3 regions of the Streptomyces sp. NPDC051740 genome follow, and region 2 is predicted to be linked to each of the others. Evidence: riboswitches for the same ligand, from Rfam matches in the RefSeq annotation. Region 2 holds a riboswitch; each other region holds the start of a gene.

Region 1 (2,236 bases), on a different contig from region 2:
GTGCAGAGGTTCGAGGAATGGATGACGTGGCCCGGCTCGGCGGTCTGGTTCGCCGTCCGGTTGGCCGCGTCCTTGAAGGTCATCCAGCCGTTGCCGGTCTGCGCGAGGGTGCGCATCATGCGGCCGTACAGCTCGCGGGCCGGGAGGGTCTTCCTCGCCAGGCCCTTCGCCTCGGCGGCCCGGTACGCCGCGTCGAACTCCTCGCCCCACAGGTCGACCAGTTCGGGCACGTCCGCCGGGGAGAACAGCGACCAGGGCGCGTCGGCGTTCACCCGGCGCATGAACTCGTCCGGCACCCAGTGCGCGAGGTTCAGATTGTGCGTACGGCGGGCGTCCTCGCCGGTGTTGTCGCGCAGCTCCAGGAACTCCTCGATGTCGGAGTGCCAGGTCTCCAGGTAGACCGCCGCCGCGCCCTTGCGCCGGCCGCCCTGGTTCACGGCGGCGACCGAGGCGTCCAGCGTCTTCAGGAACGGGACGATGCCGTTGGAGTGCCCGTTGGTGCCGCGGATCAGCGAACCCCGGGCGCGGATGCGGGAGTAGGACAGGCCGATGCCGCCGGCGTGCTTCGAGAGGCGGGCGACCTGGTGGTAGCGGTCGTAGATGGAGTCCAGCTCGTCCTTGGGGGAGTCGAGGAGGTAGCAGGACGACATCTGCGGGTGGCGCGTGCCGGAGTTGAACAGCGTGGGGGAGGAGGGCAGGTAGTCCAGGCGGCTCATCAGCCCGTACAGCGCGGCGACCTCGTCCACGGAGCGGGCGCCGTCGTCCTCGGCGAGTCCGGTGGCGACCCGCAGCAGGAAGTGCTGGGGCGTCTCGACGACCTTGCGGGTGACCGGATGCCGCAGCAGGTAGCGGCTGTGCAGGGTGCGCAGGCCGAAGTAGCCGAAGCGGTCGTCGGCCCCGGTGTCGATCAGCGCGTCCAGACGGGCGGCGTGCAGCCGGACGAACGCGGCGGTCCGGTCGGAGATCAGGCCCTCGCGGTGCCCGGTCGCGACGGACCCGGTGAACGAGGTGACGCCCTGCGAGGCGGCCTCGGCGCGGATGCCGATGGTCAGCAGCCGGGCGGCGAGCCGGGAGTAGGCCGGGTCCTCGGAGATGAGCCCGGCCGCCGCCTCGGTGGCCAGCTCCCGCAGCTCCGCCTCGTCGGCGGAAGCGGACCGGCCGCGCAGCGCGGCGGCGGCGACCCGGCCGGGGTCGGCGTCGGGCAGGTCGGCGGTCAGCTCGGTCAGGGTCCGCAGCAGCGCGGCACCGGGGCCGCCGCTCTCCTCGGGCACGTCGATCGCTGAAGCCGGATCGGCTGGCGCGATGGTCACGTGGGGCTCTCCCTCGCTCGGCACGGGGGCCTCGAAGAGCGCAGGGGGCAGTACACGAGCGCACGCGGCGTCGCGTCCACCGGCCCATTCCGCGAGGCCCGGACGTCAGGGCACCCGGACCGGACGGCCGGGCGCACTGTCGGCAGGTCCTCGGACTGACGCCCGTGCACACGCGTACGCGGGCATGGGTACACCGTTGCGGGACAGTTCCGGATTCACACCGGATTCCCCTGCGACGACAGCGAGCATGAGCATACATCTTGTGTCGGGTGCCGCCAGCAACCCCATATCTTGTGTCGCGCTGGTCTCAGAGTGTCAACTCATAGGTGAGGAGCATGATGTCGTCCAGCTCCGGCAGCGGGTTCCAGTCGCGTTCCGGGGTGCGGGTGAAACCGAGCCGTTCGTAGACGCGGTGGGCGGCACGCATGGTGCGCTGGGTCGACAGCACGACCCGTCCGCACCCCTCGACGGCCCGCGCCCGGTCCACGCAGGCACGCACCAGGGCCTCCCCGGCACCCCGTCCCCGGCCCGCGCGGGCGACCGCCAGCATCCGGATCTCCGCCTCGCCCGGCCCCGCTATGTCGGCCATCGGACCGGGGCCCGGCACGAAGGTCACCCCGCCCAGCACCGACCCGTTCGCCACGGCGACCAGCACCTCGGCGGCGGCCGCCCGTTTCCCCACGTTCCGCAGCTCACCGAGGTACGCGTCGCTCTCCCCGAAGTCGAGCAGCCCGTCCAGCAGATAGGCCTGCGCGGTGATCTCACCGAGTTCCTCGTGCTCGCCGGGTTCCACCGGCCGGATGACGATGTCCATGGGGGGAGTCTGCCGGACGGGTACGACGACGGGCCGCCGGATTTCTCCGGCGGCCCGTCGTCGTACGTCACCGGCGTCAGTGGCTGCTGCCCGCCGTGGCCGGCGGAAGCTC
Region 2 (2,236 bases):
CGGGGTCTGCGCGCAGATGGTGTCGAAGTCGGCGGTGCCACGCGGCTTCGTCGCGTCGGCGGAGTTCTCGCTGACGGAGAAGCGGAAGCCGTGGACGTCGCCGTCGGCGGGGCGGGCGAGGGACGGGCCCTGGTCCGCGTACGTCCATGCCGTGCCGTCCTGCTCCCAGAAAGACCAGTAGCGGTAGCCGGCGGCCTGCGCCTGGCCCGCGCCCGCCGACAGGGGCAGGAGCGCGGCCAGGAACAGGACTGCGGCCCGGCGGATCACGGCTGCTGCCGCTTCGTACGGCCGCTGATCAGGAAGCCGATGCCGATGCCGGCGACCAGGCAGATGCCGACGAACCACCAGACACCGAAGCCGGAGTCCGATGCGGACTCGGACTCGTCCTTCTTCTCGTCCGCCTCGGCCTCCGTGGTCTTCCCGGCGGCCGGGCCGGTCGCGCCGAGCTGCTTCACCAGGTCCGTGCCGCCGAAGTCGCGCGGGTCGGCGCCGGTCGCGTGGGCGGCGAGGATCAGCTGGGCGTAGGCGGCGGGGCCGCTCTGCGCCGCCCAGCCGGCGGCGTTCTTCTCCAGCCAGGACAGGGACTTCCCGGCCTGCTCGCCGGCACCCTGCGCGGCGAGCGCGACCACCGCGTCGGCGGTGTTGCCGTAGTCGGGCTGGTCCTCGGCGCCGGCGAGGGCGGAGGTGAGGTGGCCGTCCTCGGCGAGGGCGTCGGTGAGGTACGCGGCACCGTTGGCGGCGGCCTGCCCGGGGCCGCCGGCCTTCTCGCACGCCGCTTCCCCGGCGCCGTCCTTGCCGGGCTCGACGACCAGGCCCGCACCGAGCGAGCCGAGCACGCCCGCCGCCGTCGCGTCCGCGTTGGCGACCAGTTCGCCCTTCTTGTCCGGCTGGAAGGCGAACGCGCCCGCGCCGTCGCCCTCGCAGGGCAGCGCCAGCTTCAGCAGGGCGTCGTAGGGGGACTTGCCGTCCTTCCTCACCTCGGCCGGCTTCTCACCGGCGGCCGCGAGCGCGCCGACGACGACGGAGGTGGAGTTGGTGTCGCTGGCGCCGCCCGCCACGTAGCCCCAGCCGCCGTCCTTGTTCTGCGCGGACTTCAGCCAGTCGACGGCCTTCTTCGTGACGTCGTCGTGGCCGCCGAGCGCGGCGAGGGCCTGGACGGCGGCGGCGGTCTGGTTGGTGTCGGCCATCGTCTTCGCGTCGCACGCCTCGGCGGTGTCGGCGCGGTACGGGGCGAAGGAGCCGTCGGCGCACTGCTGGCCGGTGAGCCAGCCGACGGCCGCCTTCGACGGCTCGACGCCCACGGTGTGCTGGGCGAGCAGGGCGAGCGACTGGCGCCAGACGCCGTCGTACTGCGGGTCGCCGTCGCCGTACAGGGCGGAGGGGAGCGCCTGGGACGGTGACGGGGACGGGGTGGTGTCGGCGGCGGCCGGGGTGGCGGCGCCGATCACGGCGACGGCGGCCAGGACCGCTGCGCTGCGGCGAACATTCATGATCGGCGGGTGCCTTCTTCCCTGCGGGGAGCCGGGCAGCGCGGGACACCCCGGCGGCTCGGCTCCGTATACCTCGACGGTGCCGGTGCGCCGACGGGTCCGCCGGGCACGTGAGCCGGTCATGGACCGTGCGGGGCAGTCCGGCTCACCGCCTCGGGGCGGCTTACGGTTGCGGGTCAGCGCCGGAATTGCACCGGCTTCCCCCCGTACGGTGTGATGACGACGCCGACACTCTACCCGCCCGTAGGGAAGGGGCCAGGGGTGGCTTCGGTGAGCAGGGTCACGTCAACCATGGGACGCGCACCGCACCCGCACGCCCCCGGAAAGGCTTCGAAGGTCTCGCCGGTGATCACCGATGGTCGTCAGTGGCCATCGGGCCCCTCGGGGCCGTCAGGTCCACCAGGCGGCACGCCGTCTCTATGTCGATCCTGACCTGGGCGATGGAGGCGCGGCCCGAGAGCCAGGTGATCAGGGTCGAGTGCCAGGTGTGCTCGATGACCCGGACGGCCGAGAGCTGCTCGGGTGTGGGATCGGTGAGCTCCATGGCGTCCAGGATGATCGTCGTGGTCTGCCGGGAGACCTGGTCGACCTCCGGGCTCACGCTGCGGTCCGCGAACGTCAGGGCGCGCACCATCGCGTCGGCCAGGTGCGGCTCCCGCTGGAGCGCGCGGAAGGCCCGCATCAGGGTCTCCGCGACCCGCTCGGCCGGGGTCTCACCGGCCGGCGGCTTCTTCCCCAGCGTGCCG
Region 3 (2,236 bases), on a different contig from region 2:
GCACCCCCGCCGGGCCGAGCAGCACCACGAGCGCCGTCACCAGCACCAGGGCCGCGCCCGGCCACGGCGGCAGCGAGACGGCGAGCAGGGTGAGCCCCAGCCCCAGCACGGCCTTGTCCACGGGATGACGGCGGCGCCAGCGACTGCTGTGCGCCGCCGCGTCGATCGGCAGCACGTGCCGTCAGACCCGTCGTCGTTCGGAGACGGCCCCGTCACCGGCGTCCGCGTCCGTCCCGGCCCGCAGCCGTGCCAGCGCCCGCTCCTCCCCCTGCCGCCGCCCGCGCCGCAGCCCGAAGTAGTACGTGAGGACGCCCGTGCCGATCGCCGCCTGGAGGGCGAACAGCGCCGACTCGATCTCCCCGGACGGCGGTTCGTACAGCGGGGAGAACCACGGCTCGTAGTCCGGGTCGATCTCGGTGATCGCCGTCTCCGCCTCGGCGTCCGCGCCGGTGAACGGCTCCTCCTTGTGGTCGCCGAGCCCGAACACCAACGGGATCACGGAGAGCGCGGCCACCAGCACCAGCAGCAGCATGTTGATCTTCGCGTCGCGGCTCATCGGGCCACCGCCTCCGCCGGGTCGGACGACTTCGCCGTCCTCCGCCCGGCCGCCGACGTCACCAGCACGCCGAGCCGGGTCAGCTCCCCCTTGCTCGACTGCACCAGCATGCGCGTCACCAGCACGGTCAGCAGCCCCTCGCTCACCGCGAGCGGGATCTGCGTCACGGCGAAGATGGAGCCGAACTTGCCCAGCGCGCCCCGGAATCCGCTCCCCGGGTCGGGGAAGGCGAGCGCCAGCTGCACGCTCGTCACGCAGTACGTCGACAGGTCGGCGACGAACGCGCCGAAGAACACCGCCACCATCAGCGGCACGTCGTACCGGCGCAGCAGCCGGTAGACGCCGTACCCGGCCCAGGGGCCGACGATCGCCATCGAGAAGACGTTGGCGCCCAGTGTGGTCAGCCCCCCGTGGGCGAGCAGCAGCGCCTGGAACAGCAGGGTGATGGTGCCCAGTACCGCCATGACCGGCGGCCGGAACAGGATCGCGCCCAGACCCGTGCCGGTGGGGTGGGAGCAACTCCCGGTGACCGACGGCAGTTTCAGCGCGGACAGGACGAACGTGAACGCTCCCGACGCGCCGAGCAGCAGCGTGCTCTCGGGATGTTCCCTGACTTCACGGATGAGCGACCGGGCTCCGTGGACGACGAACGGCGCCGACGCGGCGCCCCAGGCGACCGCGTGCGCCGGTGGCAGAAAACCCTCGGCTATGTGCATGGCTCAGCAGACCCTCTCCAGCACCTCGTGGATGGTTGACGTGCCTTGGCCGGTCTCCTGGCTGACGGGTACCACCGCCCGTGCTCCGCCTTCCCGGGCCCTAGGGCCCAGTGGCCGTCCGTGAGGACTGGAGCCGGACTTCCCGATCACAGTGGCGAGGGCCGCACCGGTATCGCACCGATTTCCCGTCACCAAGGCGTGGTGACAGTAGTGCCCGTTCCGGTCCGGTGACAAGCGGTCACAGGGGGCGCGCGGACGGCGCCCGACGGCTCGCACCCCGGCGCACACCTGCGCACTTGACACGAGCGGCACCGTCCGTCGGGGCGGGGGAGTGGGGGGCCGCGGTCCTGGGCAGTACCTTACTGCAATTAATATGCAACAACGATTTCTGGGCAACAGGGATGTGAGGTTCGATGACGACCCGACGAATACGGGGTACCGCCGCCGCGGTCGCGATGGCCGGTGCGGTAGCCGCCTGCTCGGCGCCGGGCGACGGCGGCGCGGACGGCGGAGCGTCCGCCGAATCCGTCGTGATCGGGGTCCCGTCCGAACCGGACACGCTCAGCCCCCTGCTCGGCTACGGCAAGGACGGCAACTCCAAGATCTTCGACGGACTCCTCGCCCGCGACGCCGGCATGAAGCTGAAGCCGGCCCTGGCGAAGGCGCTCCCCGAGGTCACCGACGGCGGCCGCACCTACACGTACACCCTGCGCGACGGCGTGAAGTTCAGCGACGGCGAGCCGCTGACCGCCGACGACGTGGTCTTCACGTACGACACCGTGCTGGACGACAGGACCAACAACACCGCCAAGAGCGAACTGGACGCCGTCAAGGAGGTCCGGGCCGACGGCGACGACAAGGTCGTCTTCACCCTCGACTACCCCTACGCGGCCTTCGCCGCCCGCACGGTGCTGCCCGTCGTCCCCGAGCACATCGCGGGCGGGCAGGACCCCGACACCGGCTC

Evidence for each region. Region 2 has a riboswitch for cobalamin ahead of ACIA6T_RS05705 (prenyltransferase/squalene oxidase repeat-containing protein). Riboswitches for the same ligand answer to the same signal wherever they lie in the genome.
Region 1: linked by a shared signal. The riboswitch ahead of ACIA6T_RS15860 (ribonucleoside-diphosphate reductase subunit alpha) and the one ahead of ACIA6T_RS05705 (prenyltransferase/squalene oxidase repeat-containing protein) in region 2 are both predicted to bind cobalamin.
Region 3: linked by a shared signal. The riboswitch ahead of ACIA6T_RS08720 (energy-coupling factor ABC transporter permease) and the one ahead of ACIA6T_RS05705 (prenyltransferase/squalene oxidase repeat-containing protein) in region 2 are both predicted to bind cobalamin.

What each region holds. Positions count from the first base shown of each region.
Region 1 covers NZ_JBITCL010000008.1:134,920-137,155, forward strand. Annotated here, with positions in the region: gene ACIA6T_RS15860 (ribonucleoside-diphosphate reductase subunit alpha) at 1-1,310, opposite strand, end outside; cobalamin riboswitch at 1,434-1,602, opposite strand; gene ACIA6T_RS15865 (GNAT family N-acetyltransferase) at 1,618-2,124, opposite strand; gene mctP (monocarboxylate uptake permease MctP) at 2,201-2,236, opposite strand, start outside.
Region 2 covers NZ_JBITCL010000002.1:583,304-585,539, forward strand. Annotated here, with positions in the region: gene ACIA6T_RS05700 (SCO2322 family protein) at 1-267, opposite strand, end outside; gene ACIA6T_RS05705 (prenyltransferase/squalene oxidase repeat-containing protein) at 264-1,490, opposite strand; cobalamin riboswitch at 1,603-1,740, opposite strand; gene ACIA6T_RS05710 (TetR family transcriptional regulator) at 1,840-2,236, opposite strand, start outside.
Region 3 covers NZ_JBITCL010000004.1:150,425-152,660, forward strand. Annotated here, with positions in the region: gene cbiQ (cobalt ECF transporter T component CbiQ) at 1-175, opposite strand, end outside; gene ACIA6T_RS08715 (energy-coupling factor ABC transporter substrate-binding protein) at 182-556, opposite strand; gene ACIA6T_RS08720 (energy-coupling factor ABC transporter permease) at 553-1,272, opposite strand; cobalamin riboswitch at 1,302-1,483, opposite strand; gene ACIA6T_RS08725 (ABC transporter substrate-binding protein) at 1,686-2,236, shown strand, end outside.